One region of the Clostridium sp. JN-1 genome, then DNA from elsewhere that is predicted to be linked to it. Evidence: riboswitches for the same ligand, from Rfam matches in the RefSeq annotation. Region 1 holds a riboswitch; the other holds the start of a gene.
The links. A riboswitch is a leader RNA that binds a small molecule or an ion and turns the genes downstream of it on or off. The one in region 1 is predicted to bind lysine.
Positions count from the first base shown of each region.

Region 2: another riboswitch for lysine. It lies ahead of EBB51_RS04135 (aspartate kinase); the one in region 1 lies ahead of EBB51_RS07395 (amino acid permease).

Region 1 covers NZ_CP033465.1:1,545,156-1,560,618, forward strand. Annotated here, with positions in the region: gene lpdA (dihydrolipoyl dehydrogenase) at 1-1,457, opposite strand, end outside; gene EBB51_RS07365 (carboxymuconolactone decarboxylase family protein) at 1,741-2,094, opposite strand; gene EBB51_RS07370 (MarR family transcriptional regulator) at 2,252-2,686, opposite strand; rRNA gene rrf (5S ribosomal RNA) at 2,884-3,000, opposite strand; rRNA gene EBB51_RS07380 (23S ribosomal RNA) at 3,295-6,194, opposite strand; rRNA gene EBB51_RS07385 (16S ribosomal RNA) at 6,742-8,254, opposite strand; gene EBB51_RS07390 (glycerophosphodiester phosphodiesterase family protein) at 8,889-9,761, shown strand; gene EBB51_RS07395 (amino acid permease) at 10,358-11,815, opposite strand; lysine riboswitch at 11,945-12,121, opposite strand; gene carB (carbamoyl-phosphate synthase large subunit) at 12,214-15,420, opposite strand; gene EBB51_RS07405 (carbamoyl phosphate synthase small subunit) at 15,447-15,463, opposite strand, start outside.
Region 2 covers NZ_CP033465.1:819,554-835,016, reverse strand. Annotated here, with positions in the region: gene EBB51_RS04155 (fructose PTS transporter subunit IIB) at 82-393, shown strand; gene EBB51_RS04150 (PTS fructose transporter subunit IIC) at 409-1,500, shown strand; gene xylB (xylulokinase) at 1,577-3,082, shown strand; gene lysA (diaminopimelate decarboxylase) at 3,188-4,486, opposite strand; gene EBB51_RS04135 (aspartate kinase) at 4,507-5,709, opposite strand; lysine riboswitch at 5,839-6,044, opposite strand; gene EBB51_RS04130 (DeoR/GlpR family DNA-binding transcription regulator) at 6,300-7,145, opposite strand; gene EBB51_RS04125 (L-ribulose-5-phosphate 4-epimerase) at 7,413-8,117, opposite strand; gene EBB51_RS04120 (hypothetical protein) at 8,203-9,252, opposite strand; gene EBB51_RS04115 (L-ribulose-5-phosphate 3-epimerase) at 9,278-10,123, opposite strand; gene EBB51_RS04110 (PTS sugar transporter subunit IIB) at 10,142-10,447, opposite strand; gene EBB51_RS04105 (PTS ascorbate transporter subunit IIC) at 10,440-11,927, opposite strand; gene EBB51_RS04100 (PTS sugar transporter subunit IIA) at 11,973-12,431, opposite strand; gene ulaG (L-ascorbate 6-phosphate lactonase) at 12,456-13,559, opposite strand; gene EBB51_RS04090 (zinc-ribbon domain-containing protein) at 13,852-14,016, opposite strand; gene hydE ([FeFe] hydrogenase H-cluster radical SAM maturase HydE) at 14,185-15,237, opposite strand; gene EBB51_RS04080 (UvrD-helicase domain-containing protein) at 15,296-15,463, opposite strand, start outside.

The DNA of each region.
Region 1 (15,463 bases):
TTAGCTGAAAACGGAAATTTTCCAACTTCTATATCTAAACCTTCTTTTTCTGCACTCTTTTCTGATACACCTACCATTGCAATTTCCGGTTGTGTAAATATCGCAGCTGGTACAACTCCATAGTCCATTTCACAATCTTCACCCATAATATTATTTACAGCAACTATTCCCTGATGTGAAGCAACGTGGGCAAGCTGCATGACATTTGTAACATCACCAATTGCATAAATATTAGGTATATTTGTTTGCATTTTGCTGTTTACTTTTATTCCTCTTTTATTAGCATTTAATTCTACACCTAAATCTTCTACGCCTAAACCTTCAAAATGTGGAGCTCTACCTACAGCCATAAGAACCTTTTCTGTAGAAATATACTTTTTCCTTCCATTTTGAGTAAATACAACTAAACACTCTTCTCCTTCAGCCTTAATAATCTCCTCTACTTTAGCGCCTGTATATAATTTAATACCTTTAGCTGCTGCATTCTTAGCATTTTCACTGCATATATCCTTATCACAATTAATCAAGCATTCATCAAAATATTCAACTACTGAAACGTCTGCACCAAAGTCAGCAAAAATATATGCAAACTCCATTCCAATAACTCCGCCGCCAATTACAACTAACTTTTTAGGTAAATTGTTTATTGATAAAGCACCTTTACTATCCATTACATTTTTAAGGTCTGCACCAGGAATTCTTAAGGAACTAGATACTGAACCTGTAGCAATTATTATATTTTTTGAATTTATAGTTATGTCAGTCATTTTTTCCTTAACAGCTATTGTATTTTTGTCTAATATTTTAGCATTTCCATTTATAGACCTTATGCCGTTTTTTGACAAAAGATACTCTATTCCTTGTACAAGTTGTTCTACAACTTTGTCTTTTCTTGAAATAACTTTTTTAATGTCAACTCCTGCATCTTCTGCAAAGCATCCAAATTCTTCTGCTCTTTTTAATAATTCATATACTTCAGCAGAACGTACAAGAGTTTTGGTTGGTATACAGCCCCAATTTAAGCAAGTTCCTCCTACCTTATCTTTTTCAATAACAACAACTTTAGCTCCCATTTTTGCTGCTTCTATTGCTGCAACATATCCACCTGGTCCGCCGCCTATTATTGTGATATCTGCTTCAACTTCTTCTTTTAAAGGTTTTAATATATTTGCAAAATAGTTGAATTCACCTTTTGTTTTACTTGGGCTTGTTTCAACTTTTTCTCCTTCAACTACTGCCAATACTGTGTCTGCACCTACTTTATCGCCAGCTTTAACTTTTATACTAACAACTTTTCCTTCTACTTCAGATTTTACTGAAGCACTTCCCTTTCCTGCTTCAGAATCAAAAATAACATCTCCTACCTTTACAGTATCACCTTCTTTTTTATATATTTTTGTAATTTGAGCCTCTTTACTATATCCTAATACATTTCCCATATTAACGTTTATCTCCATATTAACCTCCTAAATAATTGTATGTTATGCTAACTATTAGTATAGCAAATAACTTGATATATTTCAACGTATATATTTTACATTTATAACTACTCCAGATAAAAATTCCTTTACTGATTTTAAAAAATTTACTGATTCAATTTTACGGGCATTAAAAAACAAAAGTCACCGTCAAATTATAAAATCGATAGTAACTTTTGTTTTTTAGCCAATTTACAAAAATAGAAAATATATTACAGCAATTTCTCATTTTAGCATAGGCTCTTTTTTATTTTAATTAATCCTATTTAAAATCCTTTTCGAATTCATCAATTGAATCTTTTACTAAAGTTACACTATATGCCATTGATGGACCTCCGCCAAAAGCTACTGCAACCATAGCTGATTCCAATATTTCTTCTCTAGTTGCACCTGCTTCTAAAGCCTTATAAACGTGAAAAGTTATGCAGTATTCACATCTATTGTATGCAGCAATTGCCACACTCATTAATTCTTTTGTCTTTGTATCAAGAGCACCTGGTTTGTAAGCAGCTCCTAAAAGATTCATAAAAGCATCTACTTGCTCACCATTAGTTTGTCTTAAACTTTGTAAACCTCCTGTAAAACTATTCAAAAGTTCTCTTGGATTTTTTGCCATTATTAAACTCCTCCTTTAAGATAATTGTCTTACCAACTATTAGTATAGCAAATATTTTAGTATATTTCAATATCTCATTATAATATTTTCAACAATAAATTAAGATGCTGATAAAACATCAGCATCTTTAATTTATTGTTGAGTACGGCAAACTTCATTAAATTTCCGTATTTTCAGCATTTTCAGCCATTTTCTTTAAAACTCTATTAAAAACTTCAAATTCTTCATCACTTATGTTCTTAGAAAAAACCTTGCTCATTTCCTCTCCAACAGAAAGTAATTCCTCAATTCTCTTTTTGCCCTTTTCAGTCAATGTCACATAAGTAATTCTCCTATCTTTAGAATTTTTAACTCTTTTTATAAATTCGTCTTTTTCTATTCTATCTATTAATCTAACAACAGTAGAATCCTTTATATTCATTTTTTTAGCCAGGTCACTTTGACTCATCTGACCGTCCTTTAACAAATAATACATAACAAGCCACTGAACTCTTGTAGATCCAACTAACATTAATCTTTCATTCATCTTATCTGCCATCTTCTTAGAAACTTTATTTGTAATAAAGCACACACAGGTATCCACATCAAACATTTAAATCTCTTCTACTCAAAATATGGACAAATATTAACGAGTAGTTTCCCCTTTCATTTTTTTATTTCTTAATTTTAAAATTTCGCATTTTTCCAAAAACCTTTGAAACCATTCAAAACCAAATCGTACATTCATCCTTATATAATTATATCATAAAAAAAGGCACTAAGTATAATACTTAGTGCCCTTTTTTACTCACCTGGCAGCGACCTACTCTCCCGCAGGGTCTCCCCTGAAGTACCATCGGCACTGTAAAGCTTAACCTACCTGTTCGGTATGGGAAGGAGTGTTGCCTTTACGTCATAACTACCAGATTTAGTTTAAAAATTGCTATAAACTTCTCAATACTGCTTCAAAATTCTCTCTGCGGTGCTCATTTACATTATAGTAAACTCCGCTCCTCGTTCAAGTTTTTCCTTGTACTGTTCGCTTCTATCAATTTTTAATTTCTTAATTGATACTTTATTTGAAAAATTCAATTTACATTGTACTGGGTAATTTTTAACGCTGCTGCCGCGGCTAAATTACCCATTAAAAGTCATTTAGACTTTTAATCTCTCAAAATTGCACAGTTAAGTTAAAAGTCAAATTAAATGATTTAAGTTAATTTGGTCAAGCCCTCGACCTATTAGTATCAGTCAGCTGAACATGTTGCCATGCTTACACCTCTGACCTATCAACCTTGTGTTCTTCAAGGGGTCTTACTAGCTTGCGCTATGGGAAATCTAATCTTGAGGTGGGCTTCACGCTTAGATGCTTTCAGCGTTTATCCCGTCCCGACATAGCTACCCAGCCGTGCTCCTGGCGGAACAACTGGTACACCAGAGGTCAGTCCATCCCGGTCCTCTCGTACTAAGGACAGCTCCTCTCAAATTTCCTGCGCCCGCAGCGGATAGGGACCGAACTGTCTCACGACGTTCTGAACCCAGCTCGCGTGCCGCTTTAATGGGCGAACGGCCCAACCCTTGGGACCTACTTCAGCCCCAGGATGCGACGAGCCGACATCGAGGTGCCAAACCTCCCCGTCGATGTGGACTCTTGGGGGAGATCAGCCTGTTATCCCCGAGGTAGCTTTTATCCGTTGAGCGATGGCCCTCCCACGAGGTACCACCGGATCACTAAGCCCGACTTTCGTCCCTGCTCCACCTGTATGTGTCGCAGTCAGGCTCCCTTCTGCCTTTGCACTCTTCGAACGATTTCTAACCGTTCTGAGGGAACCTTTGGGCGCCTCCGTTACTTTTTAGGAGGCGACCGCCCCAGTCAAACTGCCCGCCTAACAATGTCCCGTGGCCAGTTTCATGGCCTCCAGTTAGAATCTCAGTACTGTCAGGGTGGTATCCCAAGGATGACTCCGCTAGGGCTGACGCCCTAGTTTCTAAGTCTCCCACCTATCCTGTACAGACAATACCGAAACTCAATGTTAAGCTGCAGTAAAGCTCTACGGGGTCTTTCCGTCCAACTGCGGGTAGCAAGCATCTTCACTTGCACTACAATTTCGCCGGATTTGCTGTTGAGACAGTGCCCAAATCATTACGCCATTCGTGCGGGTCGGAACTTACCCGACAAGGAATTTCGCTACCTTAGGACCGTTATAGTTACGGCCGCCGTTTACTGGGGCTTAAGTTCATACCTTCGCTTGTGCTAAGTATTCCCCTTAACCTTCCAGCACCGGGCAGGCGTCAGCCCCTATACTTCAGCTTTCGCTTTAGCAGAGACCTGTGTTTTTGCTAAACAGTTGCTTGGGCCTATTCTCTGCGGCCGTCCGTAAGGACGGCACCCCTTATCCCGAAGTTACGGGGTCAATTTGCCGAGTTCCTTAACAGCAATTCTTCCGATGGTCTTAGGATTCTCTCCTCACCTACCTGTGTCGGTTTGCGGTACGGGCACCAGTTTCCTCCATAGAGACTTTTCTTGGCAGCGTGGAATCGGATACTTCTTTCTTAGAAAAGAAATCCCTGTAACACCTCAACTAATCCCAGCGGATTTACCTTCTGGGCACGTCTAAGTACTTAGACACACATCCAACAGTGTGCACATCCTATCCTCCTGCGTCATCCCATCTGTCAAATGGAAGCTGGCGGTATTGGAATGTCAGCCAATTGTCCATCACCTACGCCTTTCGGCCTCGGCTTAGGTCCCGACTAACCCTGGGAAGACGAGCCTTCCCCAGGAAACCTTAGGTTTTCGACCAATAAGATTCTCACTTATTTCTCGCTACTTATGCCAGCATACTCACTCCTGTACAGTCCACCGCTCCTTACGGTACAGCTTCAATCCATACAGGAAGCTCCTCTACCACTCTTTCGAGTCCATAGCTTCGGTGGTAAGTTTTAGCCCCGGACATTTTCGGCGCAGGATCTCTCGACTAGTGAGCTATTACGCACTCTTTAAATGAGTGGCTGCTTCTAAGCCAACATCCTAGTTGTCTTAGAAATCCCACATCCTTTACCACTTAACTTACACTTTGGGACCTTAGCTGATGATCTGGGCTGTTTCCCTTTTGACCGCGGATCTTATCATTCGCAGTCTGACTGCCGAGATACGAGTATATGGCATTCGGAGTTTGATAAGATTCAGTAACTGTTTTCAGCCCTTAGCCTATTCAGTGCTCTACCTCCATTACTCAATCTCGACGCTAGCCCTAAAGCTATTTCGAGGAGAACCAGCTATCTCCGAGTTCGATTGGAATTTCTCCGCTATCCACAGCTCATCCCATGGTTTTTCAACACCAACGCGGTTCGGACCTCCACGGAATTTTACTTCCGCTTCATCCTGTCCATGGATAGGTCACTCGGTTTCGGGTCTGCAGCATGCAACTAGTCGCCCTATTCAGACTCGGTTTCCCTTCGGCTCCATACCTTAAGTATTTAACCTTGCTGCATACCGCAACTCGCTGGCTCGTTCTACAAAAAGCACGCCGTCGCACTTAAATGTGCTTCGACCGGTTGTGGACACACGGTTTCAGGTTCTATTTCACTCCCCTTCCGGGGTTCTTTTCACCTTTCCCTCACGGTACTGCTTCACTATCGGTCACCAGGTAGTATTTAGCCTTGGGAGGTGGTCCTCCCAGCTTCCCACAAGGTTTCACGTGTCTCGTGGTACTCTGGAATAGATCTAACTTAAATTTCTTTTTATTTACAGGGCTTTTACCTTCTGCGGCGGAGCCTTCCAGCTCTCTTCAATTAGGAAATAAAAGTGTTTATGATCTACCCGCAACCCCAGGAACAAGTTCCTGGTTTGGGCTCTTTCTCTTTCGCTCGCCGCTACTTAAGAAATCGATTTTTCTTTCTCTTCCTCCGGGTACTTAGATGTTTCAGTTCCCCGGGTTTGTCTCTATAAACCTATGAATTCAGTTTAAAGTACATGACGTTAGTCATGTGGGTTTCCCCATTCGGAAATCTCCGGATCACAGGCTATTTGCGCCTACCCGAAGCTTATCGCAGCTTATCACGTCCTTCTTCGACTCCTGGTGCCATGGCATTCACCATGCGCCCTTTGTAGCTTGACCTTTAAGTTAAAAATTGCTATAAACTTCACATTACTGCGTCAATGCCATCCCTGCAGTACTCACTTACCTTAAGTAAGCTCCGTTCCTCGCTCAGGCATTTCCTTGTACTGTTCGTTTCTATCAATTTTTATTTCATTAATAATAAGTTATACACTATTATTAATTTTTGTTTGTTAGTTGATATATTATTACACCAACTATAACTATAAGAATCTTTTAATTCTACAAAGTACGATTAATTATATTAATCTTTATTCAGTATAAATATTCTTTTTGGAATAAATATACATGAATATGCTTTACTTTTAACTTATTTTCTCTGTGCAATTTTCAAAGAACAATTTTGAGAGTGATGACAGATAATTAATTCATTATCTGTTAAAAACTATTTAGGTTTAGCCTTTCGGCCCGGCATAATTTTAACTCTAAACTTCGTTTAGCTAAATTATGCGTTAAAAACTATTTAAGTTTTTAACCCCTCAAAATCAAACAGAGTATAATAAAACCAGTCTTTTAAGATAGAATTAACTATCTTACGACTCCTTAGAAAGGAGGTGATCCAGCCGCAGGTTCTCCTACGGCTACCTTGTTACGACTTCACCCCAATTATTAACCCCACCTTCGGCCGCTGGCCCCTTACGGTTGCCCCACGGACTTCGGGTGTTGCCAACTCTCATGGTGTGACGGGCGGTGTGTACAAGGCCCGGGAACGCATTCACCGCGGCATTCTGATTCGCGATTACTAGCAACTCCAGCTTCATGCAGGCGGGTTTCAGCCTGCAATCCGAACTGAGGTGAATTTTGAAGTTTGGCTCACCCTCGCGGGTTTGCATCTCTCTGTATTCACCATTGTAGCACGTGTGTAGCCCTAGACATAAGGGGCATGATGATTTGACGTCATCCCCACCTTCCTCCCGGTTAACCCGGGCAGTCTCACTAGAGTGCTCAACTTAATGGTAGCAACTAATGATAAGGGTTGCGCTCGTTGCAGGACTTAACCTAACATCTCACGACACGAGCTGACGACAACCATGCACCACCTGTCTCCCTGCCCCGAAGGGCTTCCCTAATTACAGGTAATTCAGGGGATGTCAAGTCTAGGTAAGGTTCTTCGCGTTGCTTCGAATTAAACCACATGCTCCGCTGCTTGTGCGGGCCCCCGTCAATTCCTTTGAGTTTTAATCTTGCGATCGTACTTCCCAGGCGGAGTACTTACTGCGTTTACTGCGGCACAGAAGGGGTCGATACCTCCTACACCTAGTACTCATCGTTTACGGCGTGGACTACCAGGGTATCTAATCCTGTTTGCTACCCACGCTTTCGTGCCTCAGCGTCAGTTACAGTCCAGAAAGCCGCCTTCGCCGCTGGTGTTCTTCCTAATCTCTACGCATTTCACCGCTACACTAGGAATTCCGCTTTCCTCTCCTGCACTCTAGATATCCAGTTTGAAATGCAGTCCCCAGGTTGAGCCCGGGGTTTTCACATCCCACTTAAATATCCGCCTGCGCACCCTTTACGCCCAGTAAATCCGGACAACGCTCGCCACCTACGTATTACCGCGGCTGCTGGCACGTAGTTAGCCGTGGCTTCCTCCTTTGGTACCGTCATTATCGTCCCAAAAGACAGGGCTTTACAATCCGAAAACCTTCATCACCCACGCGGCGTTGCTGCATCAGGCTTTCGCCCATTGTGCAATATTCCCCACTGCTGCCTCCCGTAGGAGTCTGGACCGTCTCTCAGTTCCAATGTGGCCGATTACCCTCTCAGGTCGGCTGCGCATCGCTGCCTTGGTAAGCCGTTACCTTACCAACTAGCTAATGCGCCGCGGGCCCATCTCAAAGTGGATTTCTCCTTTGGTTATTTTACCATGCGATAAAATAACTTTATGCGGTATTAATCTCCCTTTCGGGAGGCTATCCCCCTCTTTGAGGCAGGTTGCCCACGTGTTACTCACCCGTCCGCCGCTAGATCCATTCCCGAAGGAATTTCTCTCGCTCGACTTGCATGTGTTAGGCACGCCGCCAGCGTTCGTCCTGAGCCAGGATCAAACTCTCAATTTAATTTCTTATATATAAACTCTTTTCAGAGTTTCAAGTTCAATTTAAGCTCATTTACTTTTATACTTTTAAGCTGTTTTCACAGCTTTCAAAAGAATTGCTGGTTTATTATTCTCTTCTCTGTTTGATTTTCAAGGTTCATCGCTGTTTCACTCAAACAGCTTTTACAGTTTATCATGTGAATTTCAAACTGTCAAGAACTTTTTTAAAATTATTCTTAACTTTCATAAAGTTATTAATTTTCATATTAAAAGCTCTTTTGGTTCGCCGCCCGAATCTCTCAAGCGACATGTGTTATCTTATCACCTTTCATTATCCTATGGATTTCTTAATACTATTATTATCCAAAACTATACGCATTATTCTTTAATTTACTTAGCTTTTCTAACTTTTTTATATATGGACACTCCATGTTGAGTGTACTTTAAATTTACGCAAAATATTAGAGTTAGTTCATGTGATAAAGCGTATTCCCCTAGAATTTTGATCACAATTTTATTTGAATAAGTCATATCCTTTTTAAAAAGTCAAAATATTATTTTAATTTTCAACATCTAATATTGACACATTCCACGTACAGTGTATTATTATGTATATATCTAATAACATATTTTATTTCTATAAAGGATGGATTTACTTGAACAAAAAATTGAAATTATTTTATCTAGTATTTATTTTTATATTTACATCTTTATTAACATCATCAAAATTTAATGTAATCAAACCCACTAAACAACATGATTACTATGTTAACTGCAGTAATTTAAAAAATTTAAAAATTATTTCTCATAGAGCAAAATATGTCATGGATGATCCTGAAAATTCAATTACCGGAATAAGGGATTCAATTAAACACAAACTTGATTATGCTGAAATTGATGTCCAAGAAACAAAAGATGGAGTAGTAGTCTTAATACATGATAAGAATTTAAAAAGATTAACTGGTAAAAATGCTGATGTGGACAATCTTACTTATGCCCAAGTAAAAAGATTAAGAATTAAACCTCCAAATATTTTGACACATAAACCAGAAAAAATACCTACTCTTGAACAAGTCATGATAGAAAGTAAAGGAAAGATAAATCTTATCATAGAAATCAAACCATATGGCAACACTAGAGATCTTACTAAAAATGTAGTAGCTTTAATGGAAAAATATGATTTAGTAAATGGAAGCATCATTCATTCAATGAGCTATAATGTACTTTGTCATGTAAAACTTTTAAATCCAAAAATAGTGACAGGCTATATAGTAGTATCTCCTATGAAGCACTTACCAGAAATAAATGTAGATTTTTATAGTATAGAAGATAAATTTATTACAAAACGTTTAATTAAACAAATTCATAAAGACAATAAAAAGGTATATGTTTGGACTGTTGATAATCTACCATCCATGTACAAATTTACTAACTATAGTCCAAATGGAATAATATCAGACGACCCTGTACTATTATTAAATGCAAAGAAATTATACCTTAATAAAAATCAATCAGTAACTAATGAGTAACTGTAATTCGTAATATAAAAACAGAGGACAGAGGACAATTGACAGAGAAATAAGATTTTTCTCCGCTGCGCTTAAGAAAAATCTTTAATTATATTTTTGATAACTCGTTTCGCTAAAGCGAAACATTGCTAACTTATATAAATTTAAAGATTTTTTTGCGTTAGCAAAAAATCAACCTTCACTGTCCTCTGTGCTCTGTATCCTGTCCTATAAAAAATGCTTTGCATTTTTAGCATATTACGAATTGCAGTAATTGGGTAAAATGGTGAAGTGTCAAAGGCTGTATATATTTCCCTGCATGTAAGTTGATTTGCAAATTAAAATAACTATACATTTACTTTAAACTTAAAACTTAACTCATACGCAGGGATATATTTGCAAAATGATAGCACATTTAAAAAGTTTTTTACAGCTCTTAGTGAAGTATTTTAGAAAATCTTAGTAGGTTATATATTGTCTGAGCTTGCGAGTTTATATAATCTACTTAGATTTTCAAAATACAAGCTTAGAGCTGTTAAAACTTTTTAACGTGCTGAAGTTTGCAAATATATCCCGGAGTATGAGTTAAGTTTTGAATCGGGAACCCTATATTACAATTATTTTAAATCAAGATCTTTTAAATCAACATCTTTTAAATCAATAACTTTTGTCTTATACTTCAATTTATATGCAATCCATAAAACCAAAAATATTGGTAAACCAATATAAGTTGAGATTACTCCCTTCCAATCAACTTGAGAAGCCCCAAAATAAGTAATTCCTTGTCCTAAAATAACTATTATACATAATCCTAATGCTATTAGTGGACCTGCAGGGAAAAATTTTGCTTTATACTTTAATCTATTTAAGTCAAGTCCTTGAGCAACATAAGCTTTACGGAAACGATAATGGCATAACGCTATACCAAGCCATGCAATAAATCCTGAAAGTCCTGAAGCTGCAACTAACCATACATAAACTGTATTTTCTGCATAAAGACCTGTTAAGAAACATGCACATGCTATTATAGTTGTAATTATCAATGAATTTATAGGAACCCCTCTTTTATTTACCTTTGCAAGAAACTTAGGAGCTTTTCCAGATTCAGCTAGTGCATATAACATTCTAGTTGAAGCATACATTCCAGAATTACCTGCAGATAAAATTGAAGTTAAAATTACAACGTTCATCAAAGATGCAGCTCCGGCAATACCCATTTTTGTAAATACCATTGTAAATGGGCTAGTTTGAACCCCTGCTTCCGTATATGGTATTAGCGCTCCTACTACGAATATTGTTCCTATATAAAATATTAATATTCTCCAAAATATTACATTGATTGCCTTAGGTATATTGTTACCTGGGTCTTCACTTTCTCCAGCTGCAACACCTACAAGCTCTGTTCCTTGAAACGAAAATCCTGCTATTAAGAATATCATAAATATAGATTTTACTCCTCCAACAAAAGGTGCGTCCTTTATTGTAAAGTTTTTAAATCCTACGGGATTTCCATTAAATATCCCAAAGATAGCTGCAAGACCAATTAAAATAAATACTATAACCGTAACTACCTTAATACTTGCAAACCAGAATTCTGATTCTCCATAACCTCTTACTGATAACAAATTTATAATAACTATTATTCCTAAAAATAGAGCACTCCATCTTACAGAAGGCACACTTGGAAACCAAAATCGCATTATAAGCGAAGCTGCAACCATTTCAGCTGCAACAGTAATAGCCCAATTGTACCAATAGTTCCATCCCAGTGCAAATCCCAATGCTGGATCAATAAACTTAGATGCGTAAACTTCAAATGAACCTGCTACAGGCATATGAGTTGCCATTTCACCTAATCCCGTCATTAAAAAGTATACCATAACTCCTATACATGAATATGCAACTAGTGCACCACCCGGCCCAGCTTGTCTTATGGTATCACCTAACGCCAAAAATATTCCTGTACCAATAGCTCCCCCTATTGCAATCATATTAAGATGTCTCGATTTTAATCCCCTTTTAAGATTTTGTTTTCCTTCTTGTTTCTGTCCTAAATTTTGTTCTAACTGTTCCATTTTTTACCTCCTTATCGGTATTTCTTATTCCGATAAGTAAATAACTAAGATAATACTAAAAAATGCCCTGAGCACACACTCAGGGCATTAAAGTTGTGTATTCACTACACATTAAACAATAATTCCACATTGAATGATAGCGCTCCACAAACTTACATTTGTGACAGTTTTACAAATATTCTCTGTAAACCCAGCTGTATGACATTAAAGCATTTGTCGTACGCTTCGGCAAAATTTCCTTTCGAATTGTCTCATAGTGCTTACCTCAACAATTCTACTATTAAATTCTGCACCTCTATCCCAGCTATTCACTTATAATTTAGTATTATACACTAAAATTTTAAATTAGTAAAGATGTAATCTTAAATTTATTTATGTCTTAAGAGTACACTTTAACCTTAATTTGCTAGATCAAAAACATTTAACTTTTGTTCATCTATATTTCTTATTCTTACATTTACCATGGCATTAAATGTATCTAATGCAGTTATTACTCCTATATTTCTCTCAATAGCAGCTCTCCTTATAATAAAACCATCTCTCTTTGAATCATTTCCTTTGGTTGGAGTATTTACTACTAAATCAACTCTTCCATCTTGAATTACATCTATTATATTTGGATGTGGTTCTTTAAGTTTTCTAACTTCTTCAACTTCTATATTGTTATTTCTTAAAAGTTCTGCCGTTTTTGAAGTTGCCATAAATTTAAAACCTGTTTTACTTAAGTTTTTAGCCATAGGTAAAAATTCTTCCTTATCATGATCATTTATAGTTGCAAGTATAGTTCCCTTATCTTTCTTTATGAACATACCTGCAGCCGTAAATCCTTTATATAATGCCTCATATATATCTTTTCCAACACCGAGTACTTCTCCGGTTGATTTCATTTCAGGTCCTAAACAAATTTCAACGTTTGGAAGCTTTTGAGTAGAAAACACAGGTACCTTTACCGACACTAAATCTGGTGTCTTGTATACACCTACACCATAACCTAAATCCTTAAGCTTTTGTCCAAGCATAACCTTTGTTGATATATCAACTATTGGGACTTTACTTACTTTGCTTATATACGGCACAGTTCTTGAAGCCCTTGGATTTACTTCTATAACATAAAGCTGTCCTTCAAATTCTATAAATTGAATATTTATCATTCCCTTTATGCCTATAGCTAGTGCAAGTTTTCTAGTATATTCAAGAACTTTATCCTTTATAACTGAACTTATATTTTGACTTGGATACATGGTTATACTATCTCCAGAATGTACACCTGCCCTTTCCAAATGTTCCATTATTCCAGGTATCAATACATCTTCTCCATCGGATATAGCATCAACTTCTATTTCTCTTCCCATAAGATATTTATCTATAAGTATAGGATTTTTCTTGTCATTTTTAAATGCATTAGTTAAATAATAAACTAATTCTTCTTCATCGTAGGTTATCTCCATTCCACGTCCGCCTAAAACATATGAAGGCCTTACAAGTACAGGAAATCCTAATTTTCTAGCTTCATCAAGTCCTTCTTCTACAGTCCATACTCCGCGTCCTTTTGGTCTCGATATATTTAACTTTTCAAGCAGTTCATCAAATTTTTCCCTATCTTCTGCCATATCTATTTGGTCAGCTGTAGTTCCTAATGTAGGTATATTTTTTTCTTTCAAAAATTTAGCAAGTTTGATTGCAGTTTGACCTCCAAATTGTAGAATTACACCATCAGGTTTTTCTTTATTAATTATATTTAATACTTCCTCTTCAGTTAGAGGCTCAAAATACAACTTATCTGATATATCAAAATCAGTACTTACAGTTTCAGGATTATTATTTATTATTATAGTTTCTATTCCTAGTTTTCTAAGAGCTTTTACACAGTGTACAGAAGCATAGTCAAATTCTACTCCTTGGCCTATTCTTATTGGTCCAGAACCTATTACCACAACTTTCTTTTTATCTGATACCTCTACTTCATCATAATCATCATAAGTAGAGTAATAGTATGGCGATAGTGCTTCAAATTCTCCACCACATGTATCTACCATTTTATATACTGGTTGTATGTCCCATATATTTCTAAGTTTATATACATCATCAGGTGAAATTTTAAGTATATCTGCTATACCCTTATCGGAAAATCCTTTTTTCTTTAACTTGTAAAGCCAATCTTTATCTAATTTATCTACCTTACTCAATTTTAATCTTTGCTCTTCTTCAACTATCCATTTGAACTTTTCAACAAAGAACTTATCTATACCTGTTATCTCAACAATTTTGTCTACTAGGTAATCTCTTCTAAGCATCTCTGCAAGTGCAAACATTCTCTCATCATCAGGTGACATTACTATCTTCTTCAAGTTAGAAGTACTTAATTCCTTAAACTTCTTATCTTCAAGAGAATATTTTCCAATTTCTAAAGATCTTATACCCTTTAAAAATGCTTCTTCAAAATTGCTTCCTATGGCCATAACTTCTCCTGTTGCCATCATTTTTGTTCCAAGAGATCTATCTGCATCCTGGAACTTGTCAAAAGGCCATTTAGGTATTTTTACTACTACATAATCAAGAGATGGTTCAAAACAAGCATATGTCTTTTGAGTTACTGCATTTTTTATTTCATCCAAGCCATATCCTAGAGCTATTTTAGCTGCAACTTTTGCTATTGGATACCCAGTTGCCTTTGAAGCTAAAGCTGAAGAACGACTAACTCTTGGATTTATCTCTATAACTGCATATTCAAATGAATTCGGATTTAATGCAAATTGTACATTGCATCCTCCTTCTATTTTAACTGCATTTATTATATCTATGGATGCAGTTCTCAGCATTTGATATTCCTTATCTGAAAGTGTTTGACTTGGTGCAGTTACAATACTATCTCCAGTATGGATTCCAACAGGATCTATATTTTCCATGTTACAAACAGTTATACAGTTTCCAAAGCTGTCCCTCATTACTTCATATTCTATTTCTTTCCAGCCCTTTACACTTTTCTCAACAAGCACTTGTCCAATTGAGCTAAGCTGAATTCCAAGTGTAAGAATTTTTTCAAGTTCTTCTTCCGTTTCTGCTATTCCACCGCCAGTTCCACCTAAAGTATATGCTGGTCTTACTATAACAGGATATCCTATTTGTTTTGCAAATTCTTTTCCACTTTCAACATCGGTTATTATTTCACTTTGTATTACAGGCTGGTGAATTTCATTCATCATATTCCTAAAGAGTTCTCTGTCTTCTCCTTTTTTTATTGATTCTATTGAAGTTCCTATGACATTTACATTGTATTTATCTAATATTCCCCTGTCATAAAGTTCAACTGCTAAATTTAATCCGGTTTGACCGCCCATTCCAGCCAGAAGACTATCCGGTCTTTCCTTTTTTATAATCTTTTCTGCAAATTCTAAGGTTAAAGGCTCCAAATAAATTTTATCTGCTACTTCTTTATCAGTCATTATTGTTGCTGGATTGCTGTTTATTAGTACAACTTCGACTCCTTCTTTTCTAAGGCTTTCACAAGCTTGAGTTCCTGAATAATCAAATTCAGCTGCCTGACCTATAACTATTGGCCCCGATCCTATAACTAAAACTTTTTTTATATCTTTATTCAATGGCATATTGATTACCTCCTATTATTATGCTTTTAAAGTGAATACTTCA
Region 2 (15,463 bases), 730 kb from region 1:
ACTTTAAAAATTAGCTGGTTAGTAATCGTTGTCATGAATATGGGCTTTTAGATTTTTTATAAAGAAGGGAAGGATGTAAATATGAAAATTGTAGGTGTTGCTGCTTGTGCTGCTGGAATTGCACATACGTATATTGCAAAAGAAAAGTTGGTTACTGCTGCAAAAAAGGCAGGACATGAAATATACATGGAAACTCAGGGAACCATCGGTGTTAGAAACAAATTATCAGAGGATGACATTAAAAATGCAGATGTAGTAATTATTGCGGCCGATATTAAGATAAATGGCATGGATAGATTTGAGGGGAAAAAAAAGATAGAAGTTTCAACCGATACTGTAATTAAATCACCTAATAATCTCATTAAAAAAGTAGAAAGTATTATTAACAAATAAGGAGGTATTTTATCAATGAAAGTTGCGGAACTAAAGAAACATGCGATGACAGCCATTTCTTTCTTAATTCCAATTGTAGTAGCTGCTGGTTTTTTGCTGGCAATTGGTAATATCGCTGGAGGAAAAGAAATCAAGGACTTTTCAAAGGGATTTACAATCTTTGATGCCTTTACCACTATGGGTGGTTTAGGATTAGGACTATTACCAGCTGTTGTATCTACCGGAATTGCATATTCAATTGCTGATAAGCCAGGAATTGCTCCAGGTCTTATTATAGGATTAATCTCCAAAACTATTGGGGCAGGATTCCTTGGTGGATTTCTTGGTGGTTATATTGCTGGATATTTAACAGTATTTTTAATTAAACATATAAAAGTTCCTGCTTGGGCAGAAGGATTAATGCCTATGCTTATTATTCCATTACTTGCCTCTGGTGTTTCTGGAATTATAATGTTTTATGTAATTGGAATTCCAATAGTAGCATTTTCAAAAATGTTAACAGGTTATTTAACTAATTTAAGTGGTACATCTAAATTTATTTACGGTATGATTATAGGAGTTCTTGCATCAATTGATTATGGTGGAGCTATTAATAAAGTAGTATTTGCTTTTGTTTTAGGATTGCAATCAGATGGAGTTAAACAGCCTATTACAGTATTAATTTTAGCTTCAATGGTTACTCCATTTGGTATGACTATAGCTCATTTTGCTTCTAAAGTATTTAAGAAAAATATATATACAAAAACAGAAGTTGAAACGTTAAAAGCAGCTTTCCCAATGGGGGTTTGTGAAATAACAGAAGGATGCTTGCCAATTGTTATGAATGATATAGTTAGGTGCGTTATTGCAACAGGTGTTGGTGGTGCAATAGGCGGTGGATTTAGTATGATGTGGGGATGCGATTCATCTATTCCCGCAGGAGGTTTATTTGCAATGCCAACTATGACTCATCCAGAATTGTTCTTTTTAGCTTTATTGATAGGTTCTTTAGCTACAGCAATTATTTTGTTAATTTTGAAAAAACCTGTCGATATAAATGCAACTGCCTCTGAAAATAATACATCTGAAGCTGATATTAATATGGATGATATTAAAGTTTCATTTTAGGTCATTCAAAATTTATGGAAATCATCTAGGCTAAGATTTATATTAATCTTAGCCTTTATTCTAAGGAGGAAATAATATGAGATATATGTTGGGAATAGATGTTGGAACATCAGGTACAAAGACGGCACTATTTAATGAAATGGGAAAAACAATTTCTTCGGTAACTGTTGGCTATAAAATTATACAACCTCAAGTTGGATGGGCAGAGCAAAATCCTGAGGATTGGTGGCAAGCAACTAAAAATGGAATTATTAATGTTATAAATAAAAGCAAGGTAAATTCAAAAGATATTAAAAGTATTGGATTAACAGGACAGATGCATGGGCTTGTTTTACTAAATAGTAAAGGTGAGGTTTTAAGAAATGCGATAATTTGGTGTGATCAAAGAACAGATAATGAATGTAAAGAACTAACAAATCAGTTTGAATTAAAAAAGTTGATTTGCATTACTGGGAATCCAGCTATGACAGGTTTTACATTATCTAAACTTATGTGGATAAAAAAGAATGAACCTGATGTTTACCGAAAATCAGATAAATTATTGCTGCCTAAAGATTACATTAGATATAAATTAACGGGAGTTTTTGCAACAGAAGTATCTGATGCTAGTGGTACGCAAATGCTTGATATTAATTCTCGAAAGTGGAGTAATGAGTTACTGGATGAATTAGATATTTCAAATGATATTTTACCACCGGTGTATGAATCAACTTATGTTACTGGAACACTTAAATCTAATGTTGCTAAAGAAATTGGACTAAATATAGATACTAGTGTGGTTGGTGGTGCAGGTGATCAAGCGGCGGCAGCCATTGGAAATGGTATCTATAAAGAAGGCATAATTTCTACTAGTATTGGAACATCTGGAGTCGTTTTTGCTGCCACTAACAAACCTGTTTTAGATAAATTAGGACGTGTTCATACATTATGTCATGCTGTTCCGGGTATGTGGAATGTTATGGGTGTTACTCAAAGTGCAGGATTATCACTAAAGTGGTTTAAGGAAAATTTCTGCAGTGATGTGGTTGATAAGGCTACTAAAACTAGTAAAAATGTATATGACTTATTATCAGATATGGCTTCTCATTCAAAACCAGGAGCAAATGGTATAATATATTTACCTTATCTTATGGGGGAAAGGTCACCTCATTTAAATCCAAAAGCTAAAGGCATGTTTTTTGGATTTACACATGCAAATACCAAAGATGATTTTATACGAAGTATTTTAGAAGGAGTTTCTTTTAGTCTAAAAAATTGTTTAGATATTATGTTAAATATGAACATCAATCTAGAGGAAATTCGTGTTTGTGGTGGTGGAGCTGAAAGTATAGTTTGGAAGCAGATATTGTCTGATATTTTTGAGTATCCGTTATTTACTTTAAGGACAACGGAAGGTCCTGCGTTGGGGGCTGCAATTTTAGCAAGCGTTGGTGCCGGAATTTATGAATCAATTGAAGATGCATGTAATTTAATTCTTCATTGTCAAAACAAGATAACTCCTAATCCTTTAAATTACTCTGCTTATTCTAAAGCATATGCTAAGTATAATCATATGTATCCTGCAGTTAAAGAGTTTTTTTAAGCTAAAATAAAATGAAACGTAGGTTTAAATAAAACAACTACTAGGAAGATTTCTAGTAGTTGTTTTGAGTTTTTATTAACCACTAGACTAACAAAAGCAAAACTTTTATAGAAGTATTTCATCTTCTACTATTTGTTCAAAGCTCTGGCGTCTGCAAATAAGCTTATTTTCTCCGTCTTTAACCATAACTACTGCAGGTTTAGGTATTTTATTATAGTTACTGGACATTGAGTACCCATATGCTCCAGTAGTAAATACTGCTAATATATCACCACTTTCAGGTTTTGAGATTGTAATATCATTTAATAATATATCTCCAGATTCGCAGCATTTTCCCGCTATAGCAACTTTGTCCTTAAGCGTATTTTCAACATTATTTGCTATTACACACTCATATTCTGCATTGTATAAAGATGGTCTTATATTATCAGTCATTCCTCCATCAACAGATACATATTTTCTTATATTTTCTATTTCCTTTATTGAACCTACTGTATATAAGGTAGTACCTGCATTTCCAATTATTGACCTTCCAGGTTCTATAACAAGTATAGGAAGCTTTATGCCAATACTTTTTGCAGCATCCTCAGCCTTATTCAATATGCTTTCACAAAACTTTTCTACTTTTTGAGGTTTATCTCCTTCCTTGTAGTAAATTCCAAATCCACCTCCAAGATCAAGTTCCTCTATTTCATAATTCAATTCATCCTTAATTCTTCCTATAAATGAAAGCATTATTTCAACTTCTCTTTCATAAGGTTCAATTTCAAATATCTGTGATCCAATATGGCAGTGAAGTCCTTCTAGCTGTATATTAGGAAGTGTTAAAGCTTTTTTTACTGCTTTTATAGCATCATCATTGGGAAGTGTAAATCCAAACTTTGAATCAATTTGACCAGTTTTTATATAATCATGCGTATGTGCTTCTATTCCTGGAGTTATTCTAAGAAGTACTTTTTGGACAACATTTTTTTGTAAGGCAATATAATTTATTTTTTCTAATTCATAAAAGTTATCAACTACAAATCTTCCAACCCCTAAGTTAATTCCCATCTCAATTTCTTCTATCGTTTTATTATTTCCATGAAAATATATATTTTTTGCTGGAAATCCACTCTTAAGTGCAGTATATAATTCTCCCCCAGAAACAACATCCAAATTAAGTCCTTCACTATTTACTATCTGACACATAGACATGGTCAAAAATGCCTTTCCTGCATATGCTACTTTATTTCCACATTCCTTTACTTTAAAAGCCTCATAATACCTTCTACACTGGCTTCTTACAAGTTTCTCATCTATCACATAAAGCGGAGTTTTAAATTCTTTTGCCAGATCCAGTGTACTAACCCCCCCAATAAAGAGGACATTATCTTTTACCTCCATATTGCCAACTAACTTCATTACATTTTCCTCCCAATATTTTATAGATTAAACTCTTTAGCTACAATATTTACTGCCTTAACCTTATCTTCTTGCTTTATAGCACATGTAATTCTTATTTCAGATGTAGTTATCATCTTAACTTCTATATTATTGTCACTCAATAACTTAAGCATTTTAGCTGCAACACCAGATGTTGTTTTCATTCCTATACCAACTACTGAAAATTTAGTTATATCCTCATCTATAGCTATCTTTGCCTTGTCTTTGCAAAATCCATTTATTATACCTAATCCTTCTTTTAAATCAGTTTTAGGTATAGTAAATGATAAACTAACTTTACCATCCATTGGTGCAGTTTGACTTATCATATCTATATTTATTCTCTTGCTTGCTACTTTTTCAAATAAATCAGCTATTAAGTTTATGTCACTTTCAATTTCCCTTATTGTTATCGCAGCATCCTCATCACTTGTAGCAAGTCCTGTTACTGGTTTACTTTCCATATTCACTTTATTCAACCCCCTAATTATAGTTCCTTTTATACTGCTGTTACTTAACCCAACATAAATTGGTATATTGTACTTTTGACCAAGTTCTATAGATCTAGAATGCATTATTTGTGCCCCAAGACTTGAAAGTTCAAGCATTTCTTCATAATCTATTTTGTCAAGTTTTTTAGCATTCTTATACTTTCTTGGATCAACACTGTATATTCCATCTACATCTGTATATATTTCACATGTTCCATTTAGCTTTACAGCTATAGCAACAGCTGTAGTATCTGATCCTCCTCTTCCAAGGGTTGTTATATCCCCATCTTCATTTATACCTTGAAATCCTGCTATAATCACAATTTTCCCTCTTTTTAGGCTGTCTTTTATATTCTTACCGTCTATATCTTTAATAAGGGATTTACCATACCCGCCAAATGTTTTTACTTCTGCTTGATATGCTGTATAGCTTACAGCATCATAACCTTTGTCTTTAATTGTCATAGCTAAAAGAGCTGCTGAAACCATTTCTCCTGTAGATAAAAGAGCATCCAATTCTCTCTTGTCTGGATTTTCAGTAACTTTACTAGCAATTGATATTAAGTTGTCTGTAGTATTTCCCATTGCTGATACTACTACAACTACATCATTTCCAGCTTCTCTTTTCTTTATAATAGTTTCTGCAACCTTTTTTATCTTTTCCACAGATCCAACAGAACTTCCACCATATTTCTGAACAACAATAGCCATAGTATACATCCTCTCCTTAAATGATTTCTGGCAAAGAAACTATGCCCTAATTTAGTATAAAAATAAATACAGCAAAGGAGGAACACCTTTGCTGCATAACAATAATTACTTTCTGCAACCATACAAGTGTACCTTTGTAGCTCTCCACTCACTAATCACATTTTTATAAAATTAACTAGAAAATGTTTTTTAAGTGACAGCTTTACACATATTATGTATAAAGCCAGAAAATAATTTTGCCAAGTTATTTTCTTCGGCTGCAATTCCTTTTTTTATTTTTCATCGTCTGCCAACTAGAAATAAATACTATTAATTACAGCACCTCTACCCTAAGGTAAGTTTCTTTATGTTTTTTATTAAATTGTTCTTAGTTTAACACAAATATTTATCCCTTTCAAGTTATTTTTTATATTTCGTAATTCATAATATAAAAACAGAGGACAGATGACAGTGAAAGTTGATTTTTTGCTAACGCAAAAAAATCTTTAAATTTATATAAGTTAGCAATGTTTCGCTTTATCGAAACGGGTTATCAAAAGTTTAATTAAAGATTTTTCGTAAGTATAGCGGAGAAAAATCCTCCTTCATTGTCAATTGTCCTCTGTCCTATGTTCTCTGACTTCTGTCCTCTGTCCTTTGTCCTCTGCCTTTGTCCTCTGTCCTCCAAAAAAGTCTTCCTTTTTCACCTGATAAACTTGGATACCAGCTTCTCTCATAAGTGCAAGCACATCTTCTGGAGCCTTTTCATCCGTAATTAAATGTGTCACCTTATCAATTGGACAACTAATAAAGCTGCTGTTTTTCCCGATTTTTGTATGATCTGCTAATATGTATACATTTTGTGTCACATGATCAATCATCAATTCATTGATATTCACTTCATTTGCATTTTCAGTTGTCATACCCGTTATTGGTGAAATTCCTGAACAGCCTATGAATGATTTTTTAGCATATACTGTCTGCAGATTTCTAATTGCAAAATCACCTACCATAACTTCTTTTGGATGCCTAAGTTCTCCTCCAGTTAAAATAATATGAATCTCGGAACCATGCTCACATTCAAGTGCCCTGCCATTGTTCGTTATGACTGTAACATTTCTACTTGTAATATATCTTAAAATTTGAAGAGCAGTGCTGCTTGTATTTACAAATATAGAATCATCATTTTCTACTAATGTTGCTGCATATCGTGCAATCAATTCACGATACATTTGCACTTCATCAACCTTAGATTCTTCACTTTGGATCAGTTTTGCTCCTCCATAAAAGCGAACTAACTTCTTTTTTTCTTCTAGATATTGCAAATCCCTTCTGACAGTTAATAAAGAGACACCTAATATTTTAGATAAATCTTCTACACGTACCTGTAAATTTTTATTAAGTATTTCTAGTATTCGTTTTCTTCGATTATCTATATACGCCTTTTCCCTTTTCATATGATGCTCCTTTATAAAAGATTATAGCACTTATGTTGAAAACAGTCATTAAGTTATATCAAAAAATAGAGGACATAAAACATAGGACAATTGACAGTGAAGGTCGATTTTTTGCTAACGCAAAAGAATCTTTAAATTTATATAAATATATAAATTAGCAATGTTTCGCTTTAGCGAAATGAGTTATCAAAAATTTAATTAAAAATTTTTCGTAAGTGCAGCGAAGAAAAATCATCCTTCTCTGTCCTCTGTCCTCTATTTCTAATATTATTTGCAATTATTCTTTGTTTGTCCATAGTATGCATTTGCACCATGTTTTCTGTAATAATGCTTATCCATAAGTTCCTGTGGTGCTTGACCCACTTTGGGGTTTATCGTCTCGCATAGTGCAGCCATTTTTGCAACTTCTTCTAGTACCACTGCATTATGTACTGCTGTCTTTCCATCTTTTCCCCATGTAAATGGACCATGATTTTTACAAAGTACTGCTGGCATTGCCTCATAGTCATTATTTTTGAATCCTTCTGTCACAATCAGCTTACCTGTGTTCATTTCATACTTTTCCAGTTCTTTTTTTGTAAGATTTCTTACACATGGAACTGTCCCATATAAATAGTCTGCATGTGTTGTTCCATAGCATGGAATTCCCCTACCTGCCTGTGCCCAGCTTGTCGCCCAAGGAGAATGCGTATGTACAACGCCGCCTATATTCGGAAATGCTTTATATAATTCCACATGAGTAGCTGTATCTGATGAAGGATTATATTCTCCTTCTACAACTTTACCATTTAAATCAACTAATACCATATCTTCAGGACGTAATTTTTCATAATCTACACCACTTGGTTTAATAGCAAAATAGCCTGTTTCACGATCGATTTCACTGACATTTCCCCATGTAAATGTAACTAATCCATACTTGGGTAATAACATATTTGCTTCATATACTTTTTGCTTTAACGTTTCTAACATATTTAACCTCCGATATCTGTTAACATTTTTTAAAATTTCCGCCTACATACTAGTGGGCGGAAATTTTTAGACGGCTTTCGTTTTTTTATGCCTCTAATATATACATTGCAACTTCATTAATTTCACGATTCGTAGATATAATAATATCTTTTCCTTCTTTCTTATATCTAAATACATTTGCAGGTCCGCAGTCTTTATCAATAATTTGAGCCTTGTAATCACCTTTCACTTTATCATACGTAAATACGATTAAATTTCGTTCTCCTTTTCTGTGTCCTACAACCAATGCAGGTTTTCCGCATAATTCACCGCCGTAAATTGCATGTGTGAAATCTGCTTTTTTTTCATAATCATATATTTTCTCGAACTTCCCGTTCAATTTCTTATAAATACTTATCTGATCCCCATGAAACGGAGATAATACAGCAAGTTCTTTTTCTCCATCTTCATCCATGTCAACAAGTACCGCATCACTTGCAGGTACATCTAATAGTTTGTTAATATTCCAGCAGCTATCTACTGTTTCAGGTGGAATAAACTGATAAACTCCACAATCAGCTGATATAATACTAGTTTCCACTCCGTTATCTTTTACTCGATAATAACCATGATTTTTCAGCATATTATCTTTCAAAACAGTAAGTTTTAATTGATTTTCATCATTAAAAGCACTTAAATCGTCTGGCAAAACTGCTGCATATACTTTTCCAGGCACAGACCAATCTTCTTTAAATTCATGTCCTGATTTCAATGCACAAGCAATCAAGTAATTCACACCATTTCGCTTTACAATATCAAAACGATGTACATGTGGAAGTTTTACTAAAGTCCTCACTTCCCAGTTTCCTTTTGAAACTGGAGTTACAACAACAATCTTAGCTTCTTTTGAATCATTTGGTGAATAAAATTTATGTGTAGCAAGAAATTGACCATTGCTTCCTGGAACCTGTACCATACTCATAACGCCGCCAGGTTCACTCCAAACTGTATCCTCCAAATTTCCATCCTGATCAAACAATAGACATTTATCCGCTTTCTCTGCTGCTACCAACAAATGATCTTTATTATTATATTTTAATGGTGCTATTGAATAACACTTTGTTAAATTTGATATTATTTTCTTTTTAACTTTCATTATATATGTATCCTCTCTATGCCGCCTATTTTTGCTGGTTCAATATATCCGATGCCATATTATGTACTAACATCAAATCCTGCCTCCAGTCCTTATTTCCTGTATACCAAAACTCAGTTACAAATTTTCTAACTCCAATATCCCATGCTGCTTTAATTATTTTGGGAAAATCTACATGACCAGTTCCATATGGTACCTCTCTAAACTTTCCAGGACATGTTTCTTTTAGATGTAAAGATGTAATATGCCCTTTCCCAGACAGCAGATCCTGAACTTCATCATTACCAAGAGCAACTGCTGCATTCTTGATATTCCCAGAATCAGGGTATACACCTAAATATACAGAATCAACTTGTTTCACATAATACATTGCCTTCCATACAGTATTCATGAAATTGTTTTCCATGGTTTCCATTTCGAGTAAAACACCATATTTAGCTGCAATCATCGATATCTTTTTTAAATTTTTAGCAAACCTTTTCTGTGTTTCAGACGTAGACTTTCCATAGTACACATCATATCCAGGTATCATCACAATACGTATTCCCAGATCATCTGCTAATTGGATTGCCCTTTCTGCTATTTCCATTCCCTTTCTGCATAATTCATCATCATCATTTCCAATAGAATACTTTGTAAGTGCACTGACACACATAGAACGAATTGGAATTTCTGCATCAAACATATACTGTACCATTTTCAGACGTTCTTCTTTTGTCATATAAATACGATTGATTTTTTCATCTGTCTGGTCAATACTGATTTCCACAAAATCAAAGCCTGCTTCTTTTGCTGCCTTTAATTTTTCTTTCCAGCTAAGCTGCTTTGGCATTGATTTTTCATATAATCCTAATGTATACGTTTTTTCCATAATTGCCTCCATATATATCTAATCAATCACACCATGTTCTCTCAACTTTTCCTCAATTTCTTTTGCAGACATAATGTTGCGAAGTCCAACTACCTGTGTTCCTTTTTTTTCTGCATCTTTAAACATACTTGTAAAATTCTTAGCACATAATACGACATTATATTGTGATGCTGAACTTTTTCCTTCTGAAAGTGAACAATGCTGAAGTTTTCCAGGTTTAATTCCTACTTTATCTAATACCTTTTTCAATGTCATCTTCATCATTAAACTAGAACCTGCTCCATTTGCACAGCATACCATAAAACTTATATTTTCTTTATTCATTATTAACCATTCCTTTCATTTCTTTATATTCTTCATAGTCTTCTGTTATCTTAAAATAACCTTTTTTATCTAATCTATACTGTATTTGTGGAATAACAGCTAAACCAACTGCACAAATAATAATACCTGCATAACTCAAATATTTCATAATTACTGTCATGGTTGGCCATATAACTGCCCAATCCCACATTCCAAGATATCCACCATAAGCAGCCATACCAACCCATCCTGCAATAAATGCAGAACCAAATACTTGCACTATTCCCGAAAGGAATGGTAAAATCAATGCTGCTTTAATACCGCCTTTTTCATTTGCAAAAATTGCAATTGTTGCATTATCAAAGAATACAGGAACGAATCCGCAAATAACAAGTACTGGACTCTTTAATACAATTAGTACTGTGATTGCCAATATCTGACCCATAAATCCTGCTAAGAATCCAAGTGGTACTGCATTTGCAGAACCAAATCCGAAGATAACTGCACAATCTACACCTGGAATAGAACCTGGTAATAATTTATCTGCAATACCTTGGAAAGATTGTGTAAGTTCTGTTACGAATGTACGTACACCTAGTTGTAATATTGCAAGATATACCGCAAAATATAGACAAGTCTGAATTACATAGAATACCATACTTGAACCCTTTTTTAAGAAACCCTGTGCTGTTAAATAATCTCTTCCGAGAATCACAAGAATTGCCCCAAAGAAGATTAACATCAAAATAGAAGTACACACCATGTTGTCATTAAATATTGACATATAACTAGGTAACTCAATGTCATCAATTTTTTTGACTTTATTACCATCTTTTCTTTTTCCAAAAATTTTACCTGCCAGCCAGTAGTTTATTGCAACACCAAACATCTGTTGATGTGCTAGGCAGAATCCTGCTCCATCGGTTACTTCCTGACAAGGTTTTATAGTTAGATTCGACCCAACTGCCCAATACAATCCTAAAATTACTGACATAACAATCATCAATTTTATGTTGCCTTTTAATAAGAATGGACATGCAAACATGATTAGCCAATACGCCGTTGCTGCTTGCTGTACCTGCACATGTCCTGTAGTAAATAATGCTCTTAGTTTTGTATATTTACTGAAACGCACTAATAAAATGTTTACAATAAATGCAATTAATAAAAGTATCATTGCCTGACCAAACTCTTTGCCAAATACTGATTTTACTCCTACAGTAACTGCATTTTGTCCAAAGTATGGATCAATAACCATTGCATCCATATTGAATCTGCCTTTTAAGCCTACAAGTACCGGTCTAAAGTTGCTTACTAGTCCGCTGGAACCTACCATTAATATCAAGTATCCTACGATTGCTTTAATTACTCCTGCAAGTACATCGTACCATGGTTTTCCAAGTAGAATGTAACCAAACATAACGATTAATCCAATCATAAAAGCTGGCTGCTGCAATATATTTGTAGCAAAATATGACCAAATATTCATTAATACACTCATTTTATTTACCCTCCGTTTTCCCCCTGCATTCTATTTGTTTTCTTATTATTTATTCACATATTTTTTTTGAAGTTCCAATAACTCCCCAGGTGTATGAATTTTAGCCAATTCTTCAAGCAGCTTTTCATTCATTAGTATTTCTGACAAGTGTGCCATATTATTTAGATGTTCTTCTGGATTGCATGATGCAAGTGTAAAAAATAATTGCGCATCTTTTTCCGGATCTTCTAAATCAAAGCTAACTGGTTTTTCTAATTTCATAAAACTAATTGCTGTTTTATGAACCCCTTTTGCACATTCTTGCGAATGAGGCATTGCTACATTCGGTACAATTATTATATATGGTCCATACTTTTTCACACATGCAATAATATCTTCTTTATAATTTTCTTCTACAGTTCCATCTGCTTCCAATGGTTCACAACTCATGCGGATTGCCTCTTCCCAATCCTTTGCTTCTTTCGCAAACTTATAATGTTTCATCTCTACAAATTTTTTTAACAAAATGCTGCCCCCTTATCCTTAAGTCTATAAACACGAACGATATGGAATATTCTGTGGTGCTTCAAAACAATCTTCAAATCCTCTTCTATGATGATATGCCTTTTTATCCTTATCTGCTGGATAAATGTACTTACCACCTACTTCCCAGAAAAATGGATGAAATTTATAATCTAAACGATCTTTCTTCATATCATAAAGAACTCTGATTTCGTTTACATCTGCCATAAAATTTGACCATACATCATAATGAATTGGAATTACTACTTTACATCTAAGTGCTTCTGCCATACGCAAAACATCACTGGAAGTCATTTTATCTGCCATCCCTATTGGATTCTCTCCATAAGAAGCAAATGCTACATCAACATCATAATCTTTACCATGTTTTGCAAAGTAGATAGAATAATGAGAATCACCGCTGTGATATATATTTCCACCAGGTGTCTTAATAAGATAATTTACTGCTTTATCATCCATATCTGTAGGACACACTCCTGTAAGTTCTTTTCTATCAGGTCCTTGTGAATCTGTAGTTACGATACACGTACGGTCAAAAGAATCAAGTACTACAATTTCAAGATCTTTTATCCTAATAGTATCTCCAGGTTTTACAGTAATACATCTTTCAGCTGGAACTCCCCAGGATTGCCACAATTCAACTGATTTCTTAGGTCCAATAAATGGAACTGGAATTTCTTTCCCATCTTTATCAACTGTTGTCATGCCGCTTTTAATTACATGCGATGCATATTCTGCACTCATATGATCCTGATGATAATGAGTTGCTAATACTGCATCCACTTTTTTGATTTCAAAAGGATCAATTACAAATGGAATTGCTCGTAAATTTGGCTGCATTGCTCTCGCACCGCACATATTTGCCATTTGATGTCCTACTTTCATTTTGCCATTACCGTGTGTACGTTTACCATTACCGCACCATAAATCAATTGTAATATTACAATCTTCAGGTGTTTTTATCCAAAGTCCGGTACATCCCAGCCACCACATTGCTACATTTCCCGGTGCTACTTTTTCATTTTCAATTTCTTCGTTAAGCCATGTTCCCCATTCCGGAAATGCATTCATAATCCAACTTTCTTTGCTTATCTCATCAATCTTACTCATTTTTTCCTCCTTAAGTAAACGTTTTGTTCATTTTTATGTTTATTTATTTGTTTAATTGAATTTTATCACTATTTATGAATTATTGCAAGCAATTTATATGAACGTTTACATTTTTATATGATTATTTGAAGTATTGTAGTAATTTAAAGTTTTTTATATAAAATAAAGGTGTACTTCATATGAAATACACCCATATTGTAACTTAGTGCAGGGAATACTAGCGGTATTCCCTGCACAAAATAAAAAGTCCTATAAGAATTAATTCTTATAGGACTTAAATTGCAAAACAATATTAACCTCTGAATCCTCTATTGTTCTGTTGTTTTCTTGCTTTTCTGCAATCAGGACATCTCTTAGGTTCATTTTCAAAACCTTTTTCTTTATAAAATTCCTGTTCGCCTTCTGTAAATACGAATTCTTTTCCACAATCTTTACAAACTAAAGTTTTATCTGCCATCTTAACATTCCTCCTTTTCTATAGAATTAAGATTTAAAAATTGACTCACATTACGCTCCTAAAAAAGAAGAAATGTTACTCATACATTAAATCTTTCCACATTAATTATATAATAATTAATGATTACATTTAGTATATCATAATTACAAAATACAGGCAATACTTAATTTAATGAAAAACTTTATTTTTAACTCTAAATCCTTTACTTGAAGCTATGCTTCTCCCAATTGATTTTATTTTAGATGTTATACATCCTCTGCAGTGTGAAGGTGTATCACTAATACATACTTTTCCAGGATAAAGTGCATATAATTTTCTGTATTCACCTTCTGTTACATTTGGCATAACTACATTTGCACCACTTTGAAGTGCAATTATTCTCCCATTTGGATTTAATGTTTCCATAGCTGTAGTTGCAGGAATGTTAGCGTCTGGTATTAATAATCTCGTAAGTGCCATAACTTTTAGACTCATTATAAAATTTCCATCACTTTTATAATTTTTCAAAGGTGTATCTTGGTTTGGTACAAATGGTCCAAGTCCAATCATATCAGCTTCTACGTCCCTAAAAAATAAAATATCATCTGCTAACGATTCAATTGTTTGATTTGGAAGTCCAACCAGACACCCTGTCCCAAGTTCATAACCAAGCTGCTTTAAATTTTTAAGGCATAATTTTCTATTTTCATGGCTCATTCCAGGATCCATATATTCATATAGTTTTTTGTCAGTAGTCTCTATCCTCATAAGATATCTATCTGCTCCAGCTTCCTTATATGCTTTATATTCTTCATAAGTCTTTTCTCCAATACTTAAAGTAACAGCTGCATCCATTTTTTTTATATTTGTTATTATGTATTTTAGTTTATCTACAGTATAGTATTCATCTTCCCCTGATTGCATAACTATAGTTTTATATCCATATTCAACTGCATTTGATGCAAATTCTATTATTTGATCTGAAGTAAGCCTGTATCTTTTTATATTAGTATTAGAAGACCTTAATCCGCAGTACAAGCAATTCCTCTTGCATATGTTGGAAAACTCTATAATCCCCCTTAAGTGTACTTCATCCCCAACATACTTATTTCTAACTCTATCTGCTGCACTAAATAATTCTTGATTGCAATCATTATTTTTAAGTATTTGTATTAATTCATCCCTGTTCAAGTCATGTTTTTGCTCTATTTTTTTTATTAAAATTAATATAGAATTATCCATATAACATGCAATTCCTTTCCTACTTACTTTTACAAAAAAAGCTTTCAAAATTGAAAGCTTAATTTGTAAGATTATATACATATAATTCATGTAGAGCTCTTGTTGCCATAACATATTTTAATCTGCCTTCACCCTCATCATGTGGTATTTGCATATTGATGAGAATAACTGAATCAAATTCAAGACCTTTGGCAAAATATGATGGAATGATTACTTCTCCACTTGA